2 regions of the Streptomyces sp. NPDC015532 genome follow, and region 1 is predicted to be linked to the other one. Evidence: predicted binding sites of a transcription regulator. Region 1 holds the regulator's gene; the other holds the start of a gene.

Region 1 (7,186 bases):
GTCTTGTACCCCGCCGCGAGGAAGCCGAGCCCGCCGGCCTCGGACACGGCGGCCGCGAGCTGCGGGACGGAGACTCCGCCCGCCATGGGGGCCTGCACGATCGGGTGAGGGAAGAGATCGGTCAGCGCGGAGGACATGACGGCATGTTGTCACGTCCCCGGGACAAGTCAGAAACCGGTCACCCGTCCGGATAGGGCCTCCGACGTGGAAGGCACGGGGCGTGTCCCGCCCCGTGCCCCACATGGATCAGCGGCCGTTGAAGGCGTCCTTCAGCCGGGAGAAGAGACCCTGCTGGCCGGGCTGGAACTGACCCGTGGGCCGCTCCTCGCCACGCAGCTTGGCGAGCTCGCGCAGCACCCGCTCCATCTCCGGGTCGAGCTTGGTCGGCGTGGTGACCTCGACGTGCACGATGAGGTCGCCGCGGCCGCCGCCGCGCAGGTGGGTGACACCCCGGCCGTGCAGCGGGATCGACTGGCCGGACTGCGTGCCCGGACGGATGTCGACCTCCTCCATGCCGTCGAGGGTCTCCAGCGGCACCTTCGTGCCGAGGGCCGCCGCCGTCATCGGGAGGGTGACCGTGCAGTGCAGGTCGTCCCCGCGCCGCTGGAAGGTCGAGTGCGGCAGCTCGTGGATCTCGACGTACAGGTCGCCGGCGGGGCCGCCGCCGGGGCCGACCTCGCCCTCGCCCGCGAGCTGGATCCGGGTGCCGTTGTCGACACCGGCCGGGATCTTGACCGTCAGGGTGCGACGGGAGCGCACCCGGCCGTCACCCGCGCACTCGTGGCACGGGGTCGGGACGACGGTGCCGAAGCCCTGGCACTGCGGACACGGCCGTGAGGTCATGACCTGGCCGAGGAAGGACCGCGTCACCTGGGACACCTCGCCGCGACCGCGGCACATGTCACAGGTCTGCGCGGAGGTGCCGGGTGCGGCGCCCTCGCCGTTGCAGGTGCCGCAGACGACGGCCGTGTCGACCTGGATGTCCTTCGTGGTGCCGAAGGCCGCCTCGTCGAGCTCGATCTCCAGCCGGATCATGGCGTCCTGACCCCGGCGGGTGCGCGAGCGCGGTCCGCGCTGCGACGCCGTGCCGAAGAACGCGTCCATGATGTCCGAGAAGTTCCCGAAGCCGCCCGCGCCGAAGCCTCCGGCGCCCGCGCCGCCCTGCTGGGACAGCGGGTCACCGCCGAGGTCGTAGACCTGCTTCTTCTGCGGGTCCGACAACACCTCGTACGCGGCGTTGATCTCTTTGAACCGCTCCTGCGTCTTCGGATCGGGATTGACGTCCGGATGCAGCTCGCGAGCGAGCCTCCGGAACGCCTTCTTGATCTCGTCCTGGGACGCGTCGCGGCGCACGCCGAGTACGGCGTAGTAGTCCGTGGCCACTTACGACTCCGCCAGGATCTGTCCGACGTACCGTGCCACCGCTCGTACCGCTCCCATCGTTCCCGGGTAATCCATGCGGGTCGGGCCGACCACGCCGAGTTTGGCTACTGCCTCAACGCCCGAACCGTAGCCGACGGAGACCACGGACGTGGAGTTGAGTCCCTCGTACGCGTTCTCGTGCCCGATTCGCACGGTCATGCTCGAATCTCCGGCCTCTCCAAGCAACTTGAGGAGCACGACCTGCTCCTCCAGCGCTTCGAGCACCGGCCGGATGGTGAGAGGGAAGTCATGTCCGAATCGCGTCAGATTGGCGGTACCGCCGATCATCAGCCGCTCCTCGGTCTCCTCGACGAGTGTCTCCAGCAGTGTGGAGAGCACCGTCGAGACCGTACCCCGGTCTTCCGCCTCGAAGGCGTCCGGGAGGTCCTGGACGAGCTGCGGGACGTCCGCGAAGGGGCGTCCCGCGACCCGGCTGTTGAGCCGGGCGCGCAGGTCCGCCAGCGACGTCTCACCGAACGGCGCCGGACAGTTGATCATGCGCTGTTCGACCCGGCCGGTGTCCGTGATCAGCACGAGCATCACCCGCGCGGGAGCCATGGACAGCAGCTCCACATGGCGCACGGTCGAGCGGGTCAGCGAGGGGTACTGCACGACGGCGACCTGCCGGGTGAGCTGCGCGAGCAGCCGCACGGTCCGGCCGACGACGTCGTCCAGGTCGACGGCACCGTCCAGGAAGTTCTGGATGGCGCGGCGCTCGGGCGCGGTCATCGGCTTGACGCCGGCGAGCTTGTCGACGAAGAGGCGGTACCCCTTGTCCGTGGGGATGCGCCCGGCACTGGTGTGCGGCTGGGCGATGTACCCCTCGTCCTCCAGGACCGCCATGTCGTTGCGGACCGTCGCGGGCGAGACGCCCAGCCGGTGCCGCTCGGTGAGCGCCTTGGAGCCGACCGGCTCCTCGGTGCCCACGTAGTCCTGGACGATGGCGCGCAGCACCTCGAGCCTGCGTTCGCTGAGCATCGCGCACACCTCCAGGAGTCGACTCGGTGGTCTTGTGGCCTTCGTGGCTTTCGTCTGGCACTCAGCGCACGCGAGTGCCAACGTTCCCCAGCTCAGTGTACGGCGGTGAGGCACGCCCCGGGCAAGGGCGGGCCTGCGAGGTCGTGCACGGCACCCGGTCACCGTTAGCGTCGCCGCATGAGGCTGACTTGGGAAGAGCTCGGGTGGGAAAGGGTGACGTCCCGGGTGGGGCGACGGCGGCTTCCGGACTGGGACTGCACGGCCGGGCTCGTCGTCGGCGAGGGGGCGGCGCTGATGATCGACGCCGGGTCGAGCCTCGCGGAGGGCGCCGCGCTGCGCGCCGACGCGCGGGCCCTCACCGGCGGGCGTGTGACTCATATCGCGCTCACCCACCCACATTTCGACCACGTGTTCGGCGCCGCGGCGTTCGCGGGCGCTCGGATCCTCGTCGCGGACGGTTCGTCCGGGGTCTACGAGAACGGCCGCGACGCGCTGTGCGCGGACGCGGTGCGCAACGGTCTCGACCCGGGGGCGGCGGAGGAGGCCGCCGACACGCTCGTACGTCCCCGCGGCTTCGTCCGGAGCACCTGGGACCTGGATCTCGGCGGCGGCGTCGAGGTCCGGCTGGTGCGGACGGGCGAGGGCCACACCGCCCACGACCTCGTGGCCGTCGTGTCCGGCGACCCGGCCGTGGTGTTCTGCGGCGACCTGGTCGAGGAGTCGGGCGAGCCGCAGGCGGGCCCCGACGCCGTACCGTCGCGCTGGCCCGCGGCGCTGGACCGGCTGCTCGGACTGGGCGGCGAGGACGCGCTGTACGTCCCCGGGCACGGGGCGATCGTGGACGCCGCGTTCGTCCGCACCCAGCGGGACACCCTGACGGCACGCTTCGGCACGACGGGTTCCGGCGTGTCGCGGTGAGCGCCGCCGGACTTCTCCTATCGTCATCCGAATGCGCTCGTACTCTCCGGACCTGACCCCGCCGTGGAAGAAGCCCCGGTCCGTGCCCGAGGTCCCGGCGGACCCGGGTCTGGTCGTCGAGGAGGCCGGCACCGGCTTCTGCGGCGCGGTGATCCGCTGCGAGGCGGGCACGGTGACCCTGGAGGACCGCTTCGGCAAGCACCGGGTGTTCCCGCTGGAGCCGCGCGGCTTCCTCCTGGAGGGCAAGGTGGTGACCCTGGTCCGCCCGGCGGCCACGGCTCCCGTACGCCCCAGCCGTACCGCCTCCGGCTCGGTGGCGGTACCCGGCGCCCGCGCCCGGGTCGCGCGCGCCGGGCGCATCTACGTCGAGGGCCGCCACGACGCCGAACTGGTGGAACGGGTCTGGGGCGACGATCTGCGCATCGAGGGCGTCGTCGTGGAGTACCTGGAGGGCGTCGACGACCTCCCGGCGGTCGTCGACGCGTTCGCCCCGGGCCCGGACGCCCGGCTCGGCGTCCTCGTGGACCACCTGGTCCCGGGGTCGAAGGAGTCCCGGATCGCCGAGGCGGTCACCAGCGAGCACGCCCTGGTGCTCGGCCACCCGTACATCGACGTCTGGGAGGCCGTGAAGCCGTCCTCCGTCGGCATCGCGGCCTGGCCGACCGTCCCGCGCGGCCAGGACTGGAAGACGGGCGTGTGCCGGGCCCTGGGCTGGCCGGAGAACACCGGCGCGGCCTGGCAGCACATCCTGTCCCGGGTCCACTCCTACAGGGACCTGGAACCGGCACTCCTGGGCCGCGTGGAGGAACTGATCGACTTCGTCACGGCGCCGGAGTGACCGGACGGCGGCCGGTTCCCCGGGAACGGTCGCGTCCCCGGCCGGCCGTCCCGGTCCCGCGTGAAACTTGGCCGGGAACCGCGCGGGAACAGGTGTTCAGTCCACCAGATCCCGGACGACGGCGTCCGCGAGGAGGCGGCCGCGCAGGGTGAGAACGGCGCGGCCGGCGTCGTACGGACCGGCTTCGAGGAGTCCGTCGGACAGAGCGCGGCGGGAGGCCGCGAGGCCGTCGGGGCGGAGCAGGGAGAGCGGGCAGCCCTCGCGCAACCGCAGTTCCAGGAGGATCCGCTCGACCCGGCGGTCCTCGTCGGACAGGAGTTCACGGCCTGCCCCCGGGGAGCGGCCCTCGGCCAGCGCCGCCGCGTAGGCCCCCGGATGTTTCACGTTCCACCAGCGAACGCCGCCGACGTGGCTGTGCGCGCCGGGGCCCGCTCCCCACCAGTCGGCGCCGCGCCAGTACAGCTCGTTGTGCAGACAGCGGCCGGCCTCGGAGGTGGCCCAGTTCGACACCTCGTACCAGTCGAAGCCCGCCGCCGACATCACCTCGTCCGCGATGAGATACCGGTCCGCGTGCACGTCGTCGTCCGTCATCGGGACCTCGCCGCGGCGGATCCGGCGCGCGAGCTGGGTGCCCTCCTCGACGATGAGCGCGTACGCGGAGATGTGGTCGGGACCGGCGCCGAGGGCGGCTTCGAGCGACGCCCGCCAGTCGTCGTCCGACTCCCCCGGCGTGCCGTAGATCAGATCAAGGTTCACATGCGCGAATCCGGCCGCGCGGGCCTCGGCGACACAGGCCTCGGGGCGGCCCGGGGTGTGCGTGCGGTCGAGCACCTTCAGGACGTGCTGCCGGGCGCTCTGCATGCCGAAGGAGATCCGGTTGAAGCCGCCGGCGCGCAGGGTCGCGAGGTACTCCGGGTCCACGGACTCGGGGTTCGCCTCCGTCGTGATCTCGGCGTCGTCCGCGAGCCCGAACTCGTCCCGGATCGCGCCCAGCATCCGTACGAGATCGTCGGCGGCCAGCAGCGTGGGCGTACCGCCTCCGACGAAGACCGTGCGGACCGGGCGGGGGTCGTCGCCGAGGACCTTGCGGGCGAGCCGGATCTCGTCGGTCAGGGTGTCCGCGTAGTTGTCGCGGGAGGCGAGCACGCCCCCGCTGCCCCGCAGCTCGGTCGCCGTGTAGGTGTTGAAGTCGCAGTAACCGCAGCGGGTCGCGCAGTACGGCACGTGGAGGTAGAACCCGAGAGGCCGGTCGGCCGCCCCGGCCAGGGCGTGCGCGGGCAGCGCCCCGTCGTCGGGGACGGGCTCACCGTCGGGAAGTGCGGAAGGCATGCGTTCCATTGTCCAGCACAGCCGGGGTGGACATGCCCGGCACGGTCCGGGGGGCGCACCGGGGGCGGGGACGGGGCATGTCCACGGGGAGGGGCGACGTGCCGGGCCCAGAGTCCCCGGTCCTCGGAGGGGCCCGCTACTCGGCCTGCAACACCAGCAGGGCCATGTCGTCCTCCGGCGGGCGGGTGCCGAACGCGTGCACCAGCCCGCGGATCCGTTCCGCGATCATCTCGGCGTTCAGGCCGGTACAGCCCGCGAGGGCGTGCGCGAGACCGTCGTCGTCGTCGAACTGACGGGACCCGTCGCGCCGCTCCGTCACGCCGTCGGTGACGCACAGGAGGCTGTCCCCGGGGTACAGCTCGAAGGACTCGGAGGTGTATCCCGGGTCCTCGAAGACGCCGAGCAGGGTCTGCGGCCGGGCCATCTCCCGTACGCCCCCGTCGGGGCCCAGCAGCAGCGGCAGCGGATGCCCCGCCGAGGCGAGGGTGCAGCGCACTCCGCCCTCGAAGGGGACCAGCTCGCCGTAGAGCATGGACAGGAAGCGCGTCTGCGGGCCGGGGTCGGTGCCGAGCCCGGGCCCGCCCGCGGCCACGAGAGCGCGGGCCGCCGCGTCCGCGGCCTCCGTCGCGTCGTCGAGGAGCAGCTCGTTGAGACGGTCGAGGACGTCCGCGACGTCGTAGCCCTCACGCGCCAGCAGGCGCAGCCAGGGCCGCGCCAGGCCGATCACGACGGCGGCCTCGGGCCCCTTGCCCTGGACGTCGCCGACCGCGAAGCACCAGCGCCCGTCGCCCGCCGGGAACACGTCGTAGAAGTCACCGCTCGGGCCGCCCTTGTCGAGCGGTTCGTAGACGAGGGCGCTGCGCACCCCGGGGATCTCGGCGACCGCGCCCGGCAGCAGCCCGCGCTGCAGGACCCGGCTGATGGTCGCCTGGCGCGCGTACTGGCGTGCCGCTCCGATGGCCAGGGCGATACGGCGGCTGAGGTCCTCGACGAGTCCGGTGACCTCGTCGGGGAAGTCGGGCGGTCCGGCCCGGCCGATGACGAGCGTGCCCAGCGGCCGGCCGCCCGCGATCAGCCGGTACGCCAGCGCCGCCCCGCTCGCCCCGCGGGCACCCAGCGCCTCGCCGGGCCAGGGCACCGGGACGGCGCGGGAGCGCACCGCGTCGGGCAGCCGCGGCGGGTCCTTCTCCAGGGCCTGGCGCAGCCCCTCGATGAGGTTCTCGCTGCCGTGCCAGACGCGGGCGAGGCGGGGGCCGAGGGCCAGACCGAGTCCGCCGGCCCGGTCGGTGGCTTCGTCCTCCAGCCATACGGCGCACCAGTCGGCGAGACGCGGCACGAGGAGCTGACCGGCCAGCGCGGCGACCAGGTCCTCGTCGAGCTGACCGGCGAGCAGGTCGGAGGCCTCGGCGAGAAAGGAGAGGGCTCCCCGGTCGAGCCAGTCGTGGCCCCGCCCGGTGCTCCGGCCGGCCCCCGAGGCGGGCAGGGCGCGGTACGGCTCGGCGCCGGCCCCCGGCCGGTACCCGGGGAGCGGCCCCTCGGCGTACGCGATGGCCCCGACGGACTCCGTGTCCTCCGCCGCCCCGGCGAACCCGCCCGTTCCCGCGAGCCCGTCGGCGGGCCCGAATCCCCCCGGGCCGGCCGGACCGCCCGCGGCCCCGAATCCCCCGGGCCCGGGAAAACCGTCGTCGTCCGCGAACCCTC
Region 2 (7,186 bases), on a different contig from region 1:
TGGCCGCGCCGACCTTGATCACGCACACGCCGCCGGCCAGCTTCGCGAGGCGCTCCTGGAGCTTCTCGCGGTCCCAGTCGGAGTCGGTGTTCTCGATCTCGGCCTTGATCTGGTTGACGCGGCCGACGACCTCGTCGGAGCTGCCGGCACCGTCGACGATGGTGGTGTCGTCCTTGGTGACGGTCACGCGGCGGGCGCTGCCGAGCACGTCCAGGCCGACCTGGTCGAGCTTGAGGCCGACCTCCTCGGCGATGACCTGACCACCGGTGAGGGTGGCGATGTCGCCGAGCATGGCCTTGCGGCGGTCACCGAAGCCGGGGGCCTTCACGGCGACGGCGTTGAACGTGCCGCGGATCTTGTTCACGACCAGGGTCGACAGGGCCTCGCCCTCGACGTCCTCGGCGATGATCAGCAGCGGCTTGGAGGCGTTCGACTGGATGACCTTCTCCAGCAGCGGCAGCAGGTCCTGGATGGAGCTGATCTTGCCCTGGTGGATGAGGATGTACGGGTCGTCGAGGACGGCCTCCATACGCTCCTGGTCGGACACCATGTACGGGGACAGGTAGCCCTTGTCGAAGGCCATGCCCTCGGTGAAGTCGAGCTCCAGGCCGAAGGTGTTGGACTCCTCGACGGTGATGACACCGTCCTTGCCGACCTTGTCCATCGCCTCGGCGATGAGCTCGCCGACCTGGCTGTCCTGCGCGGAGAGCCCGGCCACGGCGGCGATGTCGGACTTGTCGTCGATCGGGCGGGCCGTCGCGAGGAGCTCCTCGGAGACGGCCTTGACCGCGGCGTCGATGCCCTTCTTCAGCAGCGCCGGGGAGGCACCCGCGGCGACGTTCTTCAGGCCCTCGCGCACGAGCGCCTGGGCCAGCACGGTGGCGGTGGTCGTACCGTCACCCGCGATGTCGTTGGTCTTGGTCGCCACCTCCTTCACCAGCTGGGCGCCGAGGTTCTCGAACGGGTCCTCGACCTCGACCTCACGGGCGATGGTCACGCCGTCGTTGGTGATGGTGGGAGCGCCGAACTTCTTGTCGATGACGACGTTGCGGCCCTTGGGGCCGATCGTCACCTTCACCGTGTCGGCAAGCTTGTTGACGCCGCGCTCAAGGGCGCGACGGGCGTCCTCGTCGAACTTCAGGATCTTCGCCATGGGAGCGGTTCAGCCCTCTCGGAAAACTTGGGAGAAACGAACGGCGCCCCCAGCGCCCGGTTCATCGAAAGTAGCGGGGGCCAGGGGCGCAGTTCACTGCAATGCTTGGTGCGGGGTTGTCCGGGGGAAGTCCCCGAACGCCCTTACCGGGTGAATTACTTCTCGATGATCGCGAGCACGTCGCGAGCCGAGAGGACGAGGTACTCCTCGCCGTTGTACTTCACCTCGGTGCCGCCGTACTTGCTGTAGAGAACGATGTCGCCGACGGCGACGTCGAGCTCGACACGCTTGCCGTCCTCGATGCGACCCGGGCCCACGGCCAGGACGACGCCCTCCTGGGGCTTCTCCTTGGCCGTGTCCGGGATGACCAGGCCGGAGGCCGTGGTCTGCTCGGCGTCGAGCGGCTGGACCACAATGCGGTCCTCAAGCGGCTTGATGGCAACCTTGGAGCTGGTGGTCGTCACGATCCGACCTCCCCCTTCGGAGATCTCACGGGGTTAACTGTCTGAGGTGGCGACCAGGTGGATCCGTCGTCGCGGGTGCCGGATCTGCCCGTCGCTATTGGCACTCTCCAGGGGGGAGTGCCAGACCTGAGACTATGACTGTGATTAGCACTCGGTCAAGCGGAGTGCCAAAGGCAGTCGGCGTGGCGTGGGCCGGAAGGGGCCGGAAGAGGCCGGACCGCACCGAATGGGCGCCTCTCCGGGGTCCATCTCCGGTCGGCCCGCGGGCAGCTCTCCGCTCGCCCCCGGCCGGGCGGCTCCGCGCCCTGCGCCTCCTAGAGGTAGTTCTCCAGCCGCGCCAGGGTGAAGCCCTCGCGCTGGATCCGGCGGAGCAGACGGAGCGTGGCGCCCGCGAGATCGGGTTCGGCGGGGCCGGCGAGGATGTCGCCCGGCCGGAGCGGGTGCGCGTCGGCCGTCCTGCCGAGGACGATCGCGGCGACCCCGCAGTCGGCGGCGGCGCGCAGGGTGGTGTCGTCGTACCGGCCGTGGGGGGGCCGCAGCAGCCGGGGCCGGACGCCGAAGCGCCGCGTGAGCTTGTCCTGCTGTCCGCAGATCTCGGCGCGCTGGCCGGCGTAGGGCAGACCGCGCAGGGTGGCGTGGTCGAGGGTGTGGTTCTGGACGCTCGCGCCGACCGCGCGCAGCCGGGCGAGGCGGCCGTACCCGGGGCCGGCGACCCGGTCCGTGAGGAACACGCTGACCGGCAGACGCAGTTCGCGGACCATGTCGGCGAACCGCGGATCACGCTCCGCCCCGTCGTCGTACGTCAGGAAGACCACCTTGTCGCGGGTGCGCACCTGGTTCACGACGGGCGGCAGTCCGGTGTCCGCGGTGCGCGCGGTGGTCCGGACGGGCACGTCCGGCGCGGGGGCGAGCGGGGTGGCCAGACCCCAGCGGCGGTACGCCGACTGCGTCGGGTGCACCCGCTGGGCCGCCTTCTTGCCGAGCCGTTCGATGGGGTCGACGGACTGCGCGCAGCCGCTGAGCAGTACCGCCACGAGGAGCCCGGCGGCCGGCACCCGCACCCTCACAGGTAGTCCTCCAGACGCGCGCCGGCGTATCCCTCGCGGGCCTTGACGGCCGGATTCCCGGCGGGCGGCGCCGGGGGCGTCAGCGGCTCCTCGGCCGGCCCCCGGCGCCGGGCGGCGGCGGCGCGCCGGGCCTGCGCCGGGCTCAGCCGGTCCGCCTGGGCGGCGAGGGCGCGGGCAGGGCCCGCCCTGAGCACGGCCCGCGGGGCGCGGGCCGGCGTGGCGACTCCGGTTCCCGGGGCGTGGGCCGGCGTGGCGACTCCGGTTCCCGGGGCGGGGTCCGAGCCGGTCCCGGCGCAGCCGGAGGCGAGAGGGGCGAGGGCGAGCACGCCGACTCCCCGGCGCGCACCAGCCCCGTTTGCACCGGTTTTATCATTTTGTCGTACGGGTCGCATGGAGCCGGATCCTCCCAGCTCACCGCCCCCGTGAGGGCCCCGACACCGCCGCCGGCAGCACACCGTCCACCGACTGGCCCACAATGGCCGGGTGAACGACGTCTCCTTCGCCCCTCTCCTCACCGCCGAGGGCCGCGCCCTGCTCGACGAGGTCCGCGCCACCGAACCGGCACAGGAACTGGCCGTCGCCACCCGGCTGCGCCGCGAGCACCCCGCAGAACTGGTCTCGGCGGCCCTCGGCCAGGCACGGCTGCGGCAAAGGGCGGTGGCGAAGTTCGGCGCCGAGGACGCCGGGCGGATGTTCTTCACCCCGAACGGGGTCGAGCAGTCCACCCGCACGACCGTGGCCGCGCACCGCGCCGAGCGGCTGCGCGCAATGGGGGTCCGCTCCGTCGCCGACCTGTGCTGCGGCATCGGGGGCGACGCCATCGCGCTGGCCCGCGCCGGAATCCGCGTCCTGGCCGTCGACCGCGACCCGCTGACGGCCGCCGCCGCCCGCGCGAACGCCGACGCGCTGGGACTCGCGGACCTGATCGAGGTGCGCGAGACGGATGTGACGCAGGTGGACACCGCCTCGTACGACGCCGTCTTCGTGGACCCGGCACGCCGGGGCGGCCGGGGCCGGATCTTCGACCCCGAGGCGTACTCGCCGCCGCTGTCCTGGGCGGTCGGAGCGGCCGTGAAGGCTCCGATCGCCGCGCTGAAGATCGCCCCCGGCATCCCGCACGAGGCGGTCCCCGCCGAGGCGGAGGCCGAGTGGATCTCGGACGGCGGGGACGTGAAGGAGGCGGTGCTCTGGTTCGGCACGGAGCCCGGCCTGGTGCGCGCCACCCTGCTGCCGGGCCCGCGCGAACTGCGCGGCCGCGGCCTGCCGGATCCGGCGGTCAGGGCCGTCGGACGCTATCTGTACGAACCGGACGGCGCCGTCATCCGCGCGCATCTGGTCGCCGAGGTGGCCGAGGACCTGGACGGCGGACTGGTCGACGAGACGATCGCCTACGTCACGGCCGACGAGCTGCGCCCGACGCCGTACGCCTCCGCGTACCAGATCACCGACCAACTCCCGTTCAACGTGAAGAAGTTGAAGGCGCTGCTGCGGGAGCGGGAGGTCGGTGTCCTGACCGTCAAGAAGCGTGGATCGGCCGTCGAGCCGGAGGAACTGCGGCGCAAGGTGAAGCCGCGGGGCCCGCACTCCGCGACGGTGTTCCTGACCCGGGTGGCGGGCGCCCCGACCATGCTGGTGGGGGCACCCGCCAAGCCGCCTACTGCTGGTGGCGGGTGCTGAGCGGACCGAGGTCCGGCCCGGTGACGGGCCGCGGCGCCGTGCCCGTCCGCACCGCCGAGGCGCCTGCGGGCGACCCGGCGACCGAGGACGAACTCGCCATCGGCGCAACGCCGTTGTAGTAGGGCGTGTACGTCCACTGGCCGCTGCTCGCGCTGATCGCCGTGCCCGCGGAGTCCAGCGCCGCCGTCGACACCGAGCCGGTACCGCCGAAGACGCCGATGCCGTTGATGTTCGCGGCGCCCTTGAGCAGGTAGGACTTGGTGTCGGCGGTCAGGGTGGTGACGTCCGTCCACAGCAGCGGGCCGAAGACGTTCATCGCCGCCGCGGCCGAGGTGCCGCCGCGCCAGCTGTCGGTGGAGGCCAGGGACACGCTGCCCGGAGCGCCCCACCAGAACCGCGCGAGGGCGGCCGCGGTGCCCGCGTTGGTGCTCGCCGTGACCGGGTAGTAGGTGTACGTCGACGGCCAGTGGGAGAACGACGTGTGCGTGAGCGCGTACTTCGCCGAGCCGCCGACCGGGATCATGTAGGTGTCGCGCGGGTCGAGGCCGTTGAGGTACGACTTCACCGACGAGGTCAGCGTGTTGCCGTCGTTGAGCACGACGACCGCCTTGCCGCTCGTCCCGTCCGCGCCCGCTGCCGACGCGGCGGCGAGCGCCGAATGGTAGTCGGTGCCGGTCGCGATGAAGACGTAGTCCGGCGCGCTGGTGATCGACTTCGCCACGGCGACCGAGGTCGAGTAGCGGGAGGTGCCCGCCAGCCGCTTCGGGACGAAACCGAGCGCGGTGACCTTCGTCGAGACGGCGCTGCTCAGGATCGACGTGCCGCCGACGAGGTAGACGCTCGCGCCCGGCTTGAGGGTCCGCTTCAGCTCGTTCTGGACGGACGTCGACAGCGAGGTGCCCGGGGTCAGCAGGACCGGCCCGTGCTTCTTGCCCGCGAGGGCGGGGGCGGTCAGCGCGTACGACTGGCTGTCCCGGGAGACGAGCACGGCGGACGAGGCGTTCATGAGCCCCGGCTCGCTCTTGCCGACCGTGTTCCAGGTCCAGCGCGACGCGGCGATGTTGCTGCCGTAGACGTCGGCGCCCCAGACCCGGGCGACGGTGTTCTTGCGCAGCGGCTGCCACGCGGGCGAACGGCCTCCCCAGGGGAAGGGCTGTCCCTCCGTCACCGTGTCCGCCGTGATCGTCATGACGACATTGCTCTCCTGGCGGCCACCACTGGTGGGCCGGTCGAAGTGCACGACGAGCCGGTCGCTCGCGGGCGCCCAGGAGGGGCTGTCGTAGTCACCGGCGTCGACGGTCAGACGGCGCTCGCCGGTGCCGTCGGTATTGATCGAGAAGAGCTGGCGGTGACCGTCGACGGTGCGGATGAAGGCGACCTTCGTGCCGTCGGGCGAGATGGCGGGCGAGCCGCCCGCGGCGAGCTTGGTCTCCGTCTTGGTGGCGGCGTTGTAGAGCACGACCGACGGCGTGGTCGTGGTGCAGCCGGTGCCGTTGCGCTGGAAGGCCAGCAGCGTGCCGGTCGCGTCGCCGCTCGGCACGAGGTCGCAGCCGCCGGTGGCCAGCAGCCGGACCGGGGTACCGCCGCCGGCCGGGATCGAGTAGAGCTTCTTGGCCGCGGAGAAGACGATCTTGCGGCCGTAGGTCCAGTACGTGGGGTGGGAGGCCGAGCTGCCCGATGCCGACGAATAGACCGTCGTCACGCTGAGGCTGGTGAGGCCGACAGTTCCCAGCCCTCCGGCCGACTCGAAGACGACGCGGCTGCCGTCGGGCGACCACGCGGGCGTCTGGTCGTCGGAGCCGTTCGAGACGCGCTTCTCGCCGTTGCCGTCGACGTCCACCGACATGATGCCGTCGTTCGAGACGGCGATCCGGCCGTCGGCCGCCGGCCACCCGGTGACGTCGGCCGACGCGCCCGGCGCCAGGGCTATTGCGGTACCGGCGGCCAGGGCCGTCGCCGCGGTGAGCGCCACGAGTCTGTGGCGCGCGGAAATTTTCAAGGGTGTACCCCCCAGGGTAGGTGCGGTGGCTGCCGGACCACGCCTCGCGGGGGCCTACGGGTGAACGGAGAGCGTCCTTCCCGTGTACGGCAGCGGCGTCACTGTAAGCCCTTGCCGATCACGTTGGGAACGGAGTTACCGAACGGGAATCTCACGAACCCCGCAGCTCACGGGCCCGCGCCACCAGCAGCTCCCGCTCCCGCTCGTTGCGCGCCAGCGAGGCCGCCCGCTCGAACTCCGCCCGCGCCTGCGCCGTACGGCCCAGCCGGGCGAGCAGGTCGCCGCGCACGCTGGGCAGCAAGTGGTAGTCGCGCAGGGCGGGTTCGTCGGCGAGGGCGTCCACGATCTCCAGGGCGGGGCCCGGTCCCTCGGCCATGGAGACCGCCACGGCGCGGTTCAGCTCGACGACCGGAGAGGGGGTGCGGGCCGCGAGCAGGTCGTAGAGGGTGGCGATCCGCCCCCAGTCCGTGTCCTCGTAGGCGTAGGCCTGCGCGTGACAGGCGGCGATGGTGGCCTGGAGGACGTACGGCCCCGGACTGCCCGTGGCGACGGCGTTGGCGCGGCCCAGCGCGGTGAAGCCCCTGCGGATCAGCATGCGGTTCCAGCGGCGGCGGTTCTGGTCCTTGAGGAGGACGGGTTCACCCCCGGGCCCGGTGCGGGCGGCCGCCCGGGACTCCTGGAGCTCCAGCAGCGCGGCGAGCCCGTGCACCTCGGGCTCCTTGGGCATCAGCTCGGCGAGCACCCGGGCCAGCCGGAGCGCGTCCTCGCACAGCGCCGGACGGAGCAGGTCGTCGCCCGCCGTCGCCGCGTACCCCTCGTTGAAGAC

What was found. Region 1 encodes HrcA, which represses chaperone genes, less so after heat shock. Its sites were predicted from a motif close to TTNGCACTCNGNNNNNCNGAGTGCNAA; they were not measured.
Region 2: a site for HrcA is predicted at 1,762-1,788, ahead of groES (co-chaperone GroES). Genes of this name have one in related genera too.

Annotation. Positions count from the first base shown of each region.
Region 1 covers NZ_JBIBSY010000001.1:556,173-563,358, reverse strand. Annotated here, with positions in the region: gene ACF07B_RS02350 (nitronate monooxygenase) at 1-137, opposite strand, end outside; gene dnaJ (molecular chaperone DnaJ) at 247-1,383, opposite strand; gene hrcA (heat-inducible transcriptional repressor HrcA) at 1,384-2,400, opposite strand; gene ACF07B_RS02335 (MBL fold metallo-hydrolase) at 2,578-3,318, shown strand; gene ACF07B_RS02330 (DUF3097 domain-containing protein) at 3,350-4,156, shown strand; gene hemW (radical SAM family heme chaperone HemW) at 4,253-5,485, opposite strand; gene ACF07B_RS02320 (SpoIIE family protein phosphatase) at 5,622-7,186, opposite strand, start outside.
Region 2 covers NZ_JBIBSY010000004.1:391,470-398,655, forward strand. Annotated here, with positions in the region: gene groL (chaperonin GroEL) at 1-1,153, opposite strand, end outside; gene groES (co-chaperone GroES) at 1,309-1,617, opposite strand; gene ACF07B_RS16130 (polysaccharide deacetylase family protein) at 1,932-2,684, opposite strand; gene ACF07B_RS16135 (hypothetical protein) at 2,681-3,010, opposite strand; gene ACF07B_RS16140 (methyltransferase domain-containing protein) at 3,168-4,361, shown strand; gene ACF07B_RS16145 (cell wall-binding repeat-containing protein) at 4,339-6,360, opposite strand; gene ACF07B_RS16150 (RNA polymerase sigma factor) at 6,512-7,186, opposite strand, start outside.